2 regions of the Rhizobium sp. CC1099 genome follow, and region 1 is predicted to be linked to the other one. Evidence: predicted binding sites of a transcription regulator. Region 1 holds the regulator's gene; the other holds the start of a gene.
What was found. Region 1 encodes LexA, which represses DNA repair genes until DNA is damaged. Its sites were predicted from a motif close to TGTTCNNNNTGTGTTCNG; they were not measured.

Region 1 (7,651 bases):
TGTCCCAGGGAGCGAGAAACTGGCCCTTCTTGACGTTGATGACACGGCCGGTCTTCGCGGCTGCGACAAGCAGGTCCGTCTGACGGGAGAGGAAGGCCGGGATCTGCAGAACGTCCACGACCTCGGCGACCCGCGCGCATTGCTCTTCCGAATGGATATCTGTCAGAACCGGAATGCCGAGTTCCTTCTTGAGGTCGGCGAAGACTTCCAAGCCCTTCTCTAGACCGATACCGCGTTTGCTCGACAGCGAAGAGCGGTTCGCCTTGTCGAAGGAGGTCTTGTAGACGAGCCCGATGCCGAGCTTGCCGCAAAGCTCCTTGAGCGTGCCCGCAACCATGAAGGCATGGTCGCGGCTCTCCATTTCGCATGCGCCGGCGATCAGCGACAGCCTGCCACTGTTTGAAAATACGACGCGGCCGGCACCTTCGCCGACTGCGACTTCGGAATTCGTATTGCTCATCGGATCTCCTCGAAGGCGAAGATCGCACCTTGGCCGGGCGCAGGCTTCACCAGGACTCTGTTGTTCTTGCGTGTATAGGGCATCCCGTTATCAGCCAAAAGCGCTTCTGTCACGGCAAGATCGGTGGTGCGGAAAACGATAGCGCTGCCTCTTAGCCCCTTATCCACGGATAACGGCACCGAATCGAAATAAGCCTCCATCCCTTCCGGCGACAGAAGACTGATCCTGGCATTCGCTGCCGCGATCGCCACGCCAAACGGTGTCCGCTCGATTTCCGTCGTAGACACGGCCAACTGAAGGAACGAGCCGAAGGCTTCAGGCTCGGGCGCGCTTAGCACCATCTCCGAGATACCGGTTGCACCGTTCGCATGCTTTTCCAGCGCGCTCCGATCGGCCGGAAAGGCGTTGATGCGCTGGCAGTCAAAGAGGAAGAAATCCGGCACCCGAAGATCGGCGGCAAAGGCAAGCTTGAAAGTGCCTGTCGATTGCGACCCGTCCGGCATCTTGATCAGGCGCGAAAACTCCAGCATGGCGCCGCCGCTCTTTCTCGCACGCACGAAATGAGCATGGTCGGCGTCCGCGTCCTCCGTGCTGAATGCGGCCGCAGAGAATCCGTCATTGCCGCACCGGAAACGAAAGGCCTGGTCGCGCGCCACAAAGACGTTTCCGTGCCGCACTGATTCTTCACATTCTTTCGCGCTCGCGACGCCAAGCGGCTCGAGATAGGTCTTGTCGGCGAAAAAAACGCAAGCATTCACCGTACCGAAAGGATGACGGCCCTCGGCGGCAACCGTGAACCCCAATCGTCCCAGCCGCTCCCGCGCGAGATCGATGTTGGTGACCGGTAGAACAAGATGATCCAACGGATGCAGCATGGCGTCAGGTCTCCATTTAATGTGCTGAAGATGTGTGCCGCTATGTGGTCAATGCAAGCTGAAAGCGCTGATCCGGCAAACAAAAGTTTCCAAAAATGAACGCAGTTGAGACGAAGTTTTACGAAAATTTAGGTACTTGCGGAACACATATGGAACATATAGTGTCCGTTCTGGCTTTGTTTCACGAATTTGGGGTTAAACTTCGATGCTGACACGCAAACAACAGGAGCTTCTCCTCTTCATTCATGAGCGTATGAAGGAATCCGGCGTTCCGCCATCGTTTGACGAAATGAAGGATGCGCTGGATCTCGCGTCCAAATCCGGCATCCACCGGCTGATTACCGCTTTGGAAGAGCGCGGTTTCATTCGTCGCCTACCGAATCGGGCCCGCGCGCTTGAAGTGATCAAGCTGCCGGAAGCCTACAGCCCGAGCATCCAGCCCCGCCGCGGCTTTTCGCCGAGCGTCATCGAGGGCAGCCTCGGCAAGCCGCAGCCTGCTGCCGCCGCGCCGAAGCCGGCGAACGAAGACAATAACAGCTCCATTTCGGTTCCCGTCATGGGCCGTATTGCGGCAGGCGTGCCGATCTCGGCGATCCAGAACAACACGCACGACATCAACGTTCCGGCCGATATGCTCGGCTCCGGCGAACACTACGCGCTTGAGGTCAAGGGCGATTCGATGATCGATGCTGGCATCTTCGATGGCGACACGGTCATCATCCGCAACACCAGCACCGCCAATCCCGGCGACATTGTCGTGGCACTGGTCGATGACGAGGAAGCGACGCTGAAGCGGTTCCGCCGCAAGGGTGCGTCCATCGCGCTGGAAGCGGCGAACCCCGCCTACGAGACGCGCATCTTTGGACCGGATCGCGTAAAGGTTCAGGGTAAGCTCGTCGGCCTTATCCGCCGCTACCATTGACCGGCAGCGCGTCGCCGGCAAAGGCGACGGCGCGCCACTCATAGGCGTGGCGGGGGCGATCGAGTTTCTCGAAGGCGGTTGTCCAAAGCACGGTTCGACGGCGCCGGTTTTCCGCAAGGTTTCATTCGCGAAATGCACTGCGCCGCATCGGCAGGCGCCGAACCGCAGCCTTGCCCGCGTGACGACGATGTCCGCGGCATCGCAAGCCGGGCGTGGCACCGTTCCGCATCGCATTTCTTGCCTCTTCCTGCTGCTCCGGTGAAATTTCGCTTTCCCTCCGTCTTTCGCGGGTCGCAGCGCCTTCACGGCTGCTTTCGGTCAAAGCCAAAGCGCTGAGCGAAACATTCGTGCCGGACGCAAACCAGATCGCCGCCCCAAGCCCGAAAAAACCGTCGCAAAGCGCAGGCGTGTGCCCTGAGCGGCTCCTTAGCTCGCCATTTGCAGGCCGAAAGCCTTGGGTATGCAGCCACAATGACTGATCGGTGGCTACGGGACTGAACGGTGGCTATTGACGGGCGAGAGCTCTGCTTTTGCCAAAGGCTTCTTCCCGCATTCCAAAAGCGCAAGCCGGGAAGCGCGCACACTGCTTGTCCGCGACATCTGCTGAAGCGGAATGCGCAGCTCGGCCGTTTTCAACTCCGGCATGCACCCAGCCCGCTGACACCCTATGAATACAACCAGAATGCAGCCCTGAGGGCGTTTCAGCAACAATAATCGATTGAAAAAAGTCCAAAAAAATGGATTGCAAAAAGCCGAATTAAATCATTGGCTTCCGCTATGCGCCTCCGGCATCGCAGGAGTGTCTAAAAGTTGATACTGCGATGCACAAAATGGCGCCACGGTAACTTGGCATTGGCGCCGTGATCATATAGCTATCGGAGAGGACGCTTAACCCTATGGCGCTTTTATGGCGCCGCCGCCAGTTTGGAGGATCAGCATGACGGATCAAAGCGCAACAATCAAAATCGGCGACAAAACCGCCAATCTTTCCGTGAAAAGCGGAACGATCGGTCCGGATGTCATCGATATTGGTGCACTCTATAAAAACACCGGTTCCTTCACGTACGATCCTGGTTTCACCTCGACCGCTTCCTGTGAATCGAAGATCACCTATATCGACGGCGATGAAGGCATTCTGCTGCATCGCGGCTACCCGATCGAACAGCTTGCCGAACATGGCGACTTCCTGGAAGTCTGCTATCTGCTGCTTTACGGCGAATTGCCGACGGCTGCCCAGAAGAAGGATTTCGACTACCGCGTCACGCATCACACCATGGTGCACGAGCAGATGTCTCGCTTCTTCACCGGCTTCCGCCGCGACGCCCATCCGATGGCCGTCATGTGCGGCTGTGTCGGCGCTCTGTCTGCCTTCTACCACGACTCGACAGACATCACCGATCCGCATCAGCGCATGGTCGCAAGCCTGCGCATGATAGCCAAGATGCCGACTATCGCGGCCATGGCCTACAAGTACTATATCGGCCAGCCGTTCGTTTATCCGAAGAACGATCTCGACTACGCCTCGAACTTCCTGCGCATGTGCTTCGCGGTACCGTGCGAAGAATATGTCGTGAACCCGGTCCTCTCGCGCGCCATGGACCGTATCTTCATCCTGCACGCCGATCACGAGCAGAACGCCTCGACCTCGACGGTTCGCCTCGCCGGCTCTTCGGGCGCCAACCCGTTCGCATGCATCGCGGCCGGCATTGCCTGCCTTTGGGGCCCGGCTCATGGCGGTGCCAACGAGGCGGCGCTCAACATGCTTTCGGAAATCGGCTCGGTCGAGCGCATTCCGGAATATATCGCCCGCGCCAAGGACAAGAATGACCCGTTCCGCCTCATGGGCTTCGGTCACCGTGTCTACAAGAACTACGATCCGCGCGCCAAGATCATGCAGAAGACGACGCATGAGGTTCTCGCCGAACTCGGTCACAAGGACGATCCGCTTCTCGAAGTCGCGATGGAGCTGGAACGCATCGCGCTGACCGACGAATACTTCATCGAAAAGAAGCTCTACCCGAACATCGACTTCTATTCCGGCATCACGCTGAAGGCGCTGGGCTTCCCCACGACGATGTTCACGGTGCTCTTTGCGTTGGCCCGCACGGTCGGCTGGATCGCCCAGTGGAACGAGATGATCGAGGATCCACAGCAGCGCATCGGCCGTCCGCGCCAGCTCTATATCGGCGAACCGCTGCGCGACTACGTTCCGGTTTCGAAGCGCTAAGCCGCTTCCGCCCGAAAAAACCCGGTCAGAGACGGCCGGGTTTTTTCTTGTCCAGAATGTCGAGAACGAGATCCGCCGCTTTCTCGCCCGGCGGCTTTTCCGTCTGCATGCGCTGCCAGACAAGGTCGAAACCTTCGAGCATTGCGCGCCGCTGGAGCGTGTCGCTGGAAAGGCGTTCCATCCAGCGCGCCAGGCTCGCGCCACGAACGACCTCGTTGATATATTCCGGGACGACGGCATAGTCGGCGATCAGATTAGGAATTGCTCCTGTCCACGTCTTGATGCGCCGCGTCATCATAGTGATGATCCAGTCTGTCTTATAGACTGAGACTGTCGGCACGCCTGTAAGTGCAAGCTCGAGGATGACAGTCCCCGAGGCAGCCATTGCCGCATCGGCCTCCGCGAAAGCCCGCCATTTCTGTTCATTGCCAGTCAGGATCTCCGGTCTCGTTTCCCAGTCCTTCACGAGGTTGCGAACCATCGATTCCCTGCGGCTGACGGTCGGCAAGAGAAACCGCATTGTGCCACCGCGGGCGACGAGCTCATTGACGGCATCGCGAAAATAGGGAAGCAGCTTTGTGATCTCCGACGAGCGTGAGCCCGGGAGCAGCATGATCGTTTTCCGGCCCTCCGCGACGGTCTTGAGCTTTTCTGCCCGGCCGCGCCTGGCGGCAATCAAATCCGCATCCGCCGTCAGCCGGTGGCCGACATAGGTCGTCTGCGGTCCGCCGAGCTGCTCCATCACCGCGGGCTCGAATGGCAGAACGGCCAGCACATGGTCGATATAAGCGAGCATCTGCTGGGCGCGATATTCCTTCCACGCCCAAACGCTGGGACAGACATAATTGACGACCGGGAGTTCCGGCAGGGCTTCGCGAACACGTTTGGCAACGCGATGGGTGAAATCCGGGCTGTCGATGACGATCAGAATATCGGGCTTTGCCGCAATGATTGCAGCCGTCGTCTGCCTGATGCGGGCGACAAGCTTCGGCAAGTTTCCAAGCACCTGTGTGACGCCCATAATCGAAAGCTCGGAGAAGTCGAAGAGCGACTTCAGCCCCTGTGCCTCCAGCGCGTCGCCGCCGACGCCGACAAGTTCAATCCCGGCATGCCTGCGCTTCAGCGCAGCCACGAGATCGGCGCCGAGAAGGTCTCCGGAAACCTCGCCTGCCACAATCGCGATCTTCATCACAGCCCCCATGACGGTAGGCCGCGATCGAGCCCGCAGACAAAAAGCCCGGCTTCGTCGGCTGCCCTGATCACAGCCTGGCGATCCAGCACGAGAGCACGTCCCGCCTCGATTGCAATTCCCGCCAAGCCCGCCGCCTTGGCATTCGTCACCGTGGAGAGGCCGATCGACGGAAGGTCGGCGCGGACATCCTGCTGCGGCTTGCAGAGCTTGACCAGCACGCCACGGCGGCGCGGCGATATACGCCCGGCGCTACGCAGCGATGCGACGCGCTCAAGCATTCCGTCGGTCCCTTCCGCGCCTTCGAGCGCCACGATGCGTCCGCCGACGGAGACTGCGCCCTGCCCGACGTCGAGCGCACCAAGCGCTTCGGCGGCTGCTGCCGCCTTCAGGATATCGATCTTGTCGTCATTCCCCGGCGACATGACGCCGATCGGCCCGACAGCCGCCAGCAGGTCGGGGGCAATATCCTGCGCGCCGACGACGCGCCGGCCGTCGTCTTCGATGAGCTTGATGACCATCTGCAACACCGTATCGTCGCCGCCCGAAAGCAGCGTACGCACCACACCCGGCATCTTTGCGACCGTCCGCCAGGTTGGCCTCACTTCCCGCCATTCGGGGCGACGGCGAACGCCGCCAGACATGACGACGCGGGTGATGTTGTTGCGCTTGAAAATTTCTGCCAGCGCCGACAAATCACCGACGCCGATGACTGCATGGTCATAGTCCTCCCATGACCGGTCAAGTTCACCCTTCAGCGAAATCACGAATGGATCCTCGCCGGCTGCCCGCGCCGCCTCGGCGACATAAGACGGCAGAAGACCGTTTCCCGCAATGATCGCCAGACGGCCTTTGTCGGTATCACCGGCGGGAGACAAGGTCAGCCTTTCTGTCCTCGCGTCGGCGATGACAGCGCGCGGTCGCTTTCCGCGGCAATGAAATCGAGGATATGCATCACCGGCTCGCAATCGGCATATTCGTCGCGGATCGCTGCCGCGTTGTCGCGGATCGAACCTGATCCTTCAAAAATCGCCTTGTAAGCGCGCCGCACCGTATGGATGACAGCGCGATCAATCCCGGCGCGCGTCATGCCGACAACGTTGAGACCGCCCAGCAAACCGGGATTTCCATTGAGCATCCCATACGGAATGACATCGTAGCTGACAGCCGAAAGGCCGCCGACGAAGGCCTGGCGGCCGACACGCGTGAACTGATGCACGGCCGATCCGCCGCCGAGAATGACCCGATCCTCGATCGTCACATGCCCGGCGAGCATGACATTGTTCGACATGATGACGTGATTGCCGACACGGCAGTCATGGGCGACATGAGAATTGGCGAGAAACAGGTTGTTGTCGCCGACGATTGTCTTGCCGCCGAAATCTGCGGTGCCGGTATTCATCGTCACGCCTTCGCGGATGGTGCAATTCTCGCCCACCGTCAGCATCGTCTCCTCGCCGCCATGGTGCACGCTCTGGGGATCGCCGCCGATGACCGCCATCGGGAAAATCCGGGTGCCTTTGCCGATCTCGGTTCTGCCGGTCACCACGACATGCGCCAGCAGTTCGGCATTGTCATGAAGAACAACCTTCGGACCGACATGGCAAAACGGACCGACGGTCACGCCTTCGCCGATGACCGCGCCATCCTCGACAACGGCCATGGCATGGATGCGGGCGCTCCCTGCGATCGTGCTCATGCCTCGTCCTTACGAAGAATCATCGCGCCGATATCAGCTTCCGCGGCCAATGCGCCGTCGACCTTGGCGTCGCAATGGAACTTCCAGATATTACCGCGCTGCTTCTGCTTCTTCACATGAAATTCGACCCGATCGCCCGGGATGACGGGCTTGCGGAAACGTGCATTGTCGATGGTCATGAAATAGACGAGGTTACCGCTCGTTCCATCCTTGCGCGCGCAGATCGCACCCGCCGTCTGCGCCATGCCTTCGATCAGCAGCACACCCGGCATGATCGGC
Region 2 (7,651 bases), 1.3 Mb from region 1:
CGTTAACAATAACGAGGTCTGCGTTTCTTATATGCTCCTGTACAAGTGGCTGCTCACGCCAATCGACATGAACGGATGACGTCGCGCTAATTTCGATGCCCTCTTGAGAGGCGAGGTTTACAATTTGAGCTACAACGAGACGGCATCCAAGGTGCGGCTTTGTAGAGGTATCATTGATCAAAACGGCTTTGCGATTGGCCATGGAAAATCCTGAGAATACGAGAACATGTTTGCCTGCCTTGAGCAGAAGCGGAAGAAGATCGAGTGCCGTAAGAAGGTCAAAACTGGATCTATCCATCGTCGGCCATAAGTTCGCCGGACTGTAAGACAGGGCTTTGATAACGCCAATTCTAAACACCTATAAAGACGATAATATGAGGCAATACGCCTGGAGCTCGGTCAATTAATTAGAGCGCCAACGATATTCTTTGCGACAACATCTGCACCTGCCCTCGTGAGGTGAAGTTTGTCGTAAATATAAGCTTGGCCTCCTGATGCTAAGACACAGTTATTGTCAGCTGTGTTGCAAAAAGAATGCGAGGGAAAAACCCTGATTATATTACCGCCCTTAATGCTGTCCAGGTAATCAACTGCGTCTTTCGCCTGGGAAATATATTTTTCCTTAGAAACCGAAACTGTTGGCTTCAGGTTGCCGGTTAGCATTAGTTTGGCGACCTTGGCCACAACCTGTGAATCTCCTCTGGGGACCGGATATAGCAAAACAACCCGAATACCGGATTCCAGTAGTTCATTCACCGTCGACTGAAGCGCGTCACGCACCATGGCTTTTCCCTTCGAAGACGCAAGCGTGATTGGTTGTTTGTTGCGCACCAGGTTCTTCTCGTCGAAAAACGTGATCCACGCCCCTGCCAGGATGACTGTCTTAACCCCACTGGCTTTGATACGTTCGAATGCAGTCTGAATATAGTTTGGACAGCCTTGTGCGGACTCTCCACTGCTCTTAATTCCCTCAATTGGAGCGCATGCGGTATGCGTCATCTGCTCCAACGCAATGCCGTGTCGATCGAGTTGCGCGGCTAAAGAGGGGCTCAGTGACGAAGCTATGGAATCCCCTACGATCGCGTAGCTAGAATCATGCTCAGAATTATAAACGCAACTTGGTTCCGGCAATTGGAGCGGAGAAGGATCCGTAAATGCTAGACAGCGTCGATTCCATGCGTTCTCTTGAATAAAATTAGAAATTTGAGGTGGTAACCGGGATGGGGCGCCTTTTGTGAGGTTTCCGTAGATTCCAAAACTAACAAGCGCGATTGTAAAGACAGCGCAGCCACCGACGAATCCTTTGCTAACGTGAATATCTTGATCAGGCTTGCGTCTGAACGGCAGCTCAATGAAACGGTACGTGCAATATGCCAATGCCAAGGAGACGACTATCAAGGCGAATATCGTCATTCCGTTTGGCACGTCTACGCTGCGAATTTTAGCAAAAGCAAACAGGGGCTGATGCCACAAGTACGCGCTATAGCTGATCGTGCCCACCATCACTAGAGGTGGTAGCGATAGGCTATTTCCTACAAAATTCCCGCTTCTCGCAAATGTTAGGACTAAACATGTTCCAGCTACTGCCAGACTTGCTGCGGGGAACTGAGAGCTCTCATCGAAACAGATAACCGCAACGCCGATAAGGATGATCCCCGCGCAAGCCCACCATCCATGATCGCGTTCTCGGCGACCGGAGAAGACAGCGCAGGCCCCTCCAAAGAAAAACTCCCATGCTCGTGTCGGAAGAAAATAAAAGTTCAGTTCGGGATAATATTTCGAGCATATGTAACTTACGATAATACTGACCGTGGCTCCCGCCACTAAAAATAGTAGCATTGCGTTCTTCTTGTATGACTTCTTGCCTATTGTGCGTAGCAAAAACGGATAGATCGCGTAAAATTGCTCCTCGACCCCAAGGCTCCATGTATGAAGTAGCGGCATTTGGGCCGTTTCAGGCGCAAAATACCCACTTTTTGTCCAGAAGAAGATATTTGATACCGACAGGCATGCTGCAATAACTGAATCTGAGAACGCGCGTAATTCCGCTGGCATCATCCAATACCACCCGGCCGGTACACAGCACGCGATTACAAAAAAAAGAGCGGGTAGAATTCGCCGCGCACGCTTTTCGAAGAAGCGTGCGATGCTAAATGTTCTTGCCTCTATGTCCCTTAAAATGATCGATGTTATCAGATAGCCGCTAATCACAAAAAATATATCGACGCCGATAAAGCCTCCGGGCAGAGCATTTGGATACGCATGAAAAACAATCACGGACAAGACAGCTACGGCGCGAAGTCCTTCGATCTCTGTCCTGTACTTCATAAATTTGCGCCCTCGAGTGATTGAGAAGTCGAGGTCATATTCGAATGAGCAAAAATAGCAATATCGAGGCGGCACCTCCAATCGGGGCGTTTCCGGTAAGCCACAGCGAGATATCTGGACCAGCAAATGCTGCAGCGTTTCCACGAATACTCGACCATCACATCATTGTGACCTGCCACCAAGAAGCATCCCTCCGGCGGGGACCGCCTTGCGAAGTTCCGGGTCTCCCGTGAGTCTGCGCATTCCGTCAACCTAGTGTGGCTATACGTGGCGTTAACGCATTACGCCGGCATCCATAGCGGTATGCCGATCGCTGAAGAAACTTGAGGATCCGCGGTGTAAAGCGGCCACCCATCGCGCAACAGCTTGCTGAAAACCATCTCGTCCATAGTTTGATGAAGTCGCCCAAGATTTTCGTTATTGTACGCATGCCCAGTGGACCGAGGATTAATACCGGTAATTATGACTTCGCTCGCGCCATGGCAGAAGGCAAACAGCACGGCATTTACTCCGTTGGAGCACTTTTCACTCGCGTCCATTTCCGCAGTCCTTAGGCCACAAACTTTATCGAGCAGCGCCATTCTTTCGTATTTGTTGACAAGCGTTAGACTCTCGTACTGGTAGTGAAATGCGCTCAAGCCCGCTTTGAGTGCTTCCTCACCCTCCGGCCAGAGAAAGACATATAAGGCCTTTGTGGACTGCCCCCGCAGCACTCGGCGAACCTCAACCGCATTGGTATTTTGACCTCTGATCTGGTTGAATTGCATGAACGTAATGTCTGGTCTCTCGATGCCCCAGTTTTTTGTGACAGCCTGAGACCCGTTGACTGTCACAATGCTAAAGTTGCGATCTAATCCAGCAGGGAGATTTGCTTGCGGGGCAGATCCAACCACGACGACGGGACCGCGAAACGGAGTGCGTAAATCCGGAGGGCTTGGCCGTGCAAGTTTATATTTTAGTGTTCGGTACACCCGCTTGCGAAGTTGACTGATGCTCATATTAACTCAAGGATTTCATAGAAGTAGGCATTTCGCGTGACAGCCAGTTTTCTACCGGTCGGTTCGACGTTCGGCAGTGGAGATACGGCTTTGTTCTCGTCGGGATTATTACCTTGACACTTCTAGTGGTCGCAAGCCAATAACTTTGCACAGACCACACTTTGAACAAATCACAGCGGGCGACCTTCAGGAGACGCTACAGATAGCGAAGATTTCAAGCGCCCGCTCGGCCTTACTAATAAAACGATCAGGTAGCGTTGTCATGGGAGAGATATTTCACTCAGCAAACCGCCCGTTGGCACGATCCATTATCAAAATCGGCGTTAGGCTGTTTCTCGGCCGATCTAAAAGCCATTTTCAAGATTGGCTGCCGGGGCTCAAAATAATTTCCTCCGAGGAGCGGCAACAAGCCTTAATTCGTTATCGGTCGGTCGATATTGTTGAAACGCTGGCTTTTGCTGATGTCAATCCAAACAAACCTGACTGTGTTTTTATCGTCGGCAGCGGCCCGTCAATCAACCAGTGCGCAATTGAGAAGATACCGGCCGGCAGTGCGTTGTTACTCAACGGAGCGATAAGCCTTATTGGATCAAAGATACAAGAGCCGCTCGCTGTAGTTGTGGAGGATGAGCGCTTCGTGTGGAGGCATTTCACTCTCCTTAAGGAGAAGGTTCCTCAGAACGTTCCATGTTTACTATCGATCAGCGTCATTCGAGCGATTTGTGAGATTGACAGTGCCTGGCTTCGAGACAGAAAGGTAGTGCTCATCAGAAACATTCTTGCACCATATGGGCAAAAACGACGTTCAGAAGTGGCTGTTCAAAGCGACTGGCTTTTCCGGAGTGAGAATTCGGCAGTCTCGATAGATCCTGACAAAGGCATATTCCCCGCGGGCTCTGTCGCCGCAACTGCCATGCAATTTGCGTTAGCGTCGGGCGCGACGCGCATTGGCCTTTTTGGTATAGATATTTCCAACGCGAATCTCCCTCGGTTTTACGAAAATGAGACCTCCTCCGCTTATACTGGAATATTATCGGCAGAGCGTCGTATTCTCGCGTTTTTCGCTGCGGCAAAGCAATATGCAGGTAGAAAGTCCATTGAATTGGATTGTTTTTCGCCCGTTTCCGCATTGCTGAAAATCGGCTATCGCTACGACGAGCGCTTCGAAAGCGACTGACTATTCTCCAGTCAATGGTCCGGGTTGGAACCCGATCCTTTGTTCAATGACGCGCGCTATACGCTTGGCTTCATTTAGCGGTGAATACGAATAAGCCTCAAGTCGACCTTCGAACGACCGCGTCAATTTCAATGTTTCTCGCAGATCCCGATGAAAGCGCTCAAACTTCACCAGCCGATCGCCGGGAACAGCTGACAGATCCAAGGAATATACCGGTCGGCCGGTCACTAGCGCCTCGCATGGCATTGTCACTGAATCCTTTGTGATGAGAAAGGCGTCAGCCGCCGCGACGTAGTCAATGTAAGGATTTGGTTCACATCGATCCCAAACGGTGACGGTTGGCGATTCAATCTCGCGTAGTCTTCTTAAAGTCTCATCGTCGGATCTTCGAGATGTTGACACGAGAACTTGCCAGTCGTCGTCTGCAAGAGTTCTAACTGCGTCCTGGATGCCGCTTATCGCCCGATCGTCATAAACGTAGGCACCGTTTGAACCTCCAACGAACACGGAGGCTATTTTGCGTCCCTGCGGATTATACAGGCGCCTGGCATTTTCCCGCCGCAGCAGTATCTCTTCGGCCCGGAGCCGATGTGGCACGCCTACCATCCGCTCGTATTGCGGCAGTTCATCGAACTCATTCGTCCAGTCATGATTGGATACGAAAACCAAATCATAACCGGATACCCTCGGGCGCTGGAGATGCACTATAAACGGCCGGCTTTTGAAGGCTCGTTTCATCTTTATGACGTGGCTCTCAGACCTGAAACCACAGGAAATGATGACATCAGGCCTTGCTTCTCGTGAAGAGAACAAACGCGGTGAAAAATATTTTGAGATGCCGTGTTTTACCACAACGGGTTTTTGAAGGACTGGCCCACCAAAATTATTTGCTACGCCGGTGCATTGAGACATCGTACCAATTTTAGACTCGCTGACAACCCATGCGTTGAGCAGGTCGCTCTTGACCGGATCCATTCTAATTGCCCTGTTCGAGACCACGTGGCTGACGTAGTCCCTTCCGTTGTTTTCCGAGGCCATGTTGTTATCAAGCCGTCTCACGGATTCCAAGTGAGGTTCACCAAGTGAGTAGCAGGAGACCAGATCAGGATTCTGCGACATCTTTCGTGTCTGGCAATGTCCCAAGGCGGCAAACGCTCGCAGGCCAGAACGAGGACGGCCACGTGATCTCGTGGCAGCAGCGTGACGTCAATCTGCTGCCCGACCCCATTCTAAACTTAATGGCAGTCGCGTTCCTCCGCAGGGTCTATAGGAATCTGACGGCTATGCAACACGATCAGCCGAATGCTTCCCGGCAGACGCGCCGTTTCGTCAGGCGCGATGAATACTCGACTTTCCGGTCATTGGCCGGTAAGACGCCAGCTCGAACCTTATCGCTTGGCTGAGCCGGCGGGGAATTCATACGAGCGCTCATGTCTCCAGCAAAACAGAACGTCCGCACTCTTGAGATATTGAAGCGGGTGGTCTCCGAAAATTTTAGGGACCATATTCCTGGCTATAGCTTCGCGATTGCCTGCCTGGCTGCGGTCGCGCTTTCTACTGCCTATACGGCCTACGTGATGAAGAGCATTGTCGACGAGGCCTTCGTCAGTAAAGACGCAGAGCTCGTCGGGCTAATCTGTCTCTCGCTCTTCGCCGCATTCGTCATCCGAGGATTTGCAAGCTACGGTCAGGCTGTTGCTCTTTCAAGGGTCAGCAACGGTATCGTCGCCCGCTACCAGAAGCGGCTTGCGGCCCATCTTATGACGCTTCCGGTCGAATTTTTCGACCAGCGACGGTCGGGGCAGGTCGCTGCGTTATTGAGCCAGAATATTTCCGGCATACGCGACGTTCTCAATCTGACGGTTACGTCGACGGCGAGGGACATGCTCTCCTTCGTCTCGCTGCTCGCAGTGATGGTCTATCAGGACCCGCTGCTAAGTACCGTCGTTTTGGTGATGGCACCGGCGCTGCTCTTCGGGCTCAGGTATTTTTCACGTCGCCTCAAAGAGGTTGCGGCAAGAGGCATCCGGCTCAACAGCATTTTCTTCGGAACTTTGCAGGAGACGATCCAGGGCATTTCCGTGGTTAAGGCCTTTACGATGGAGCGCGCGCTGGAGGCCCGGGTCGAAAACGTCATCATTGCGGTCGAAAATCGAGCCAATCACCTTGCCCGCCTATCGGAACGCAATGCACCCGTAACCGAGAGTTTTGCCGGCCTCATGCTGGCCGGTGTACTTGCTTATGCCGCCTATCGCTCGATCTATTTCAACGTACCGCCGGGTGCCTTCTTCTCTTTCTTCACGGCGCTGCTGCTGCTCTACGATCCACTGCGCCGTCTTGCGAAGCTGCAGGTGCAGATGGAGCGCGCGGCCGTCCACGCACGGATGATCTACGAAGTGCTGGACATGGAGCCACGCCAGCGCGACCTGCCGGATGCTAAGCCGCTGAGGCCGACGGAGGCACGGATCGAATTTCGCGACGTCTCCTTCGCTTATGGCGCCGATAGCGTTCTCAACGGCGTCAGCTTCGTCGCCGAAGGCGGTAAGACGACAGCGCTCGTCGGCCCGTCCGGCGCCGGAAAATCGACGATCATGAATCTGATCCCGCGCTTCTATGATCCGGCGGGCGGCGAGATCCTGATCGACGGGCAGGACATCGCCCATGTTACCAAACAGTCGCTGCGTGAGCAGCTCGCCTATGTCTCGCAGCAACCCTACCTCTTCGAAGGCTCGATCCGCAACAATATCCGATATGGCCGGCCGGATGCGACGGATGCCGAGGTCGAGGAAGCCGCACGGCTTGCCTACGCGCATGATTTCATCCTGGCGCAGCCGCAGGGCTACGATACGCCCGTCGGCGAAAGCGGCGTGACGCTGTCGGGCGGCCAGCGCCAGCGCCTGTCGATTGCCCGCGCGCTGGTGCGCAACGCTCCGATCCTCTTGCTCGACGAGGCAACCTCCGCCCTCGACAACGAATCCGAAGCCGCCGTCCAAAGGGCTCTCGACGAAGCGATGACCGGCCGCACCGTCGTCGTCATCGCCCACCGGCTTTCCACAGTTGTGCGTGCCGACAAGATCGTCGTCATGCAGCAGGGCCGTGTCGTCGAAGAAGGCAATCACGAGACGCTTGCGAAGCTCGATGACGGTCT

Region 2: QA644_RS14180 (glycosyl transferase) is a predicted target of LexA. The motif match lies at 3,477-3,494, and genes of this name have one in related genera.

Annotation. Positions count from the first base shown of each region.
Region 1 covers NZ_CP121641.1:1,510,742-1,518,392, reverse strand. Annotated here, with positions in the region: gene kdsA (3-deoxy-8-phosphooctulonate synthase) at 1-460, opposite strand, end outside; gene QA644_RS07810 (VOC family protein) at 457-1,335, opposite strand; gene lexA (transcriptional repressor LexA) at 1,541-2,257, shown strand; partial or broken gene QA644_RS07800 (hypothetical protein) at 2,238-2,467, opposite strand; gene gltA (citrate synthase) at 3,195-4,484, shown strand; gene lpxB (lipid-A-disaccharide synthase) at 4,510-5,673, opposite strand; gene QA644_RS07785 (LpxI family protein) at 5,673-6,551, opposite strand; gene lpxA (acyl-ACP--UDP-N-acetylglucosamine O-acyltransferase) at 6,554-7,372, opposite strand; gene fabZ (3-hydroxyacyl-ACP dehydratase FabZ) at 7,369-7,651, opposite strand, start outside.
Region 2 covers NZ_CP121641.1:2,792,596-2,800,246, reverse strand. Annotated here, with positions in the region: gene QA644_RS14195 (polysaccharide pyruvyl transferase family protein) at 1-202, opposite strand, end outside; gene QA644_RS14190 (acyltransferase family protein) at 400-2,328, opposite strand; gene QA644_RS14185 (membrane-anchored protein) at 2,610-3,326, opposite strand; gene QA644_RS14180 (glycosyl transferase) at 3,589-4,503, shown strand; gene QA644_RS14175 (ELM1/GtrOC1 family putative glycosyltransferase) at 4,504-5,478, opposite strand; gene QA644_RS14170 (ABC transporter ATP-binding protein) at 5,934-7,651, shown strand, end outside.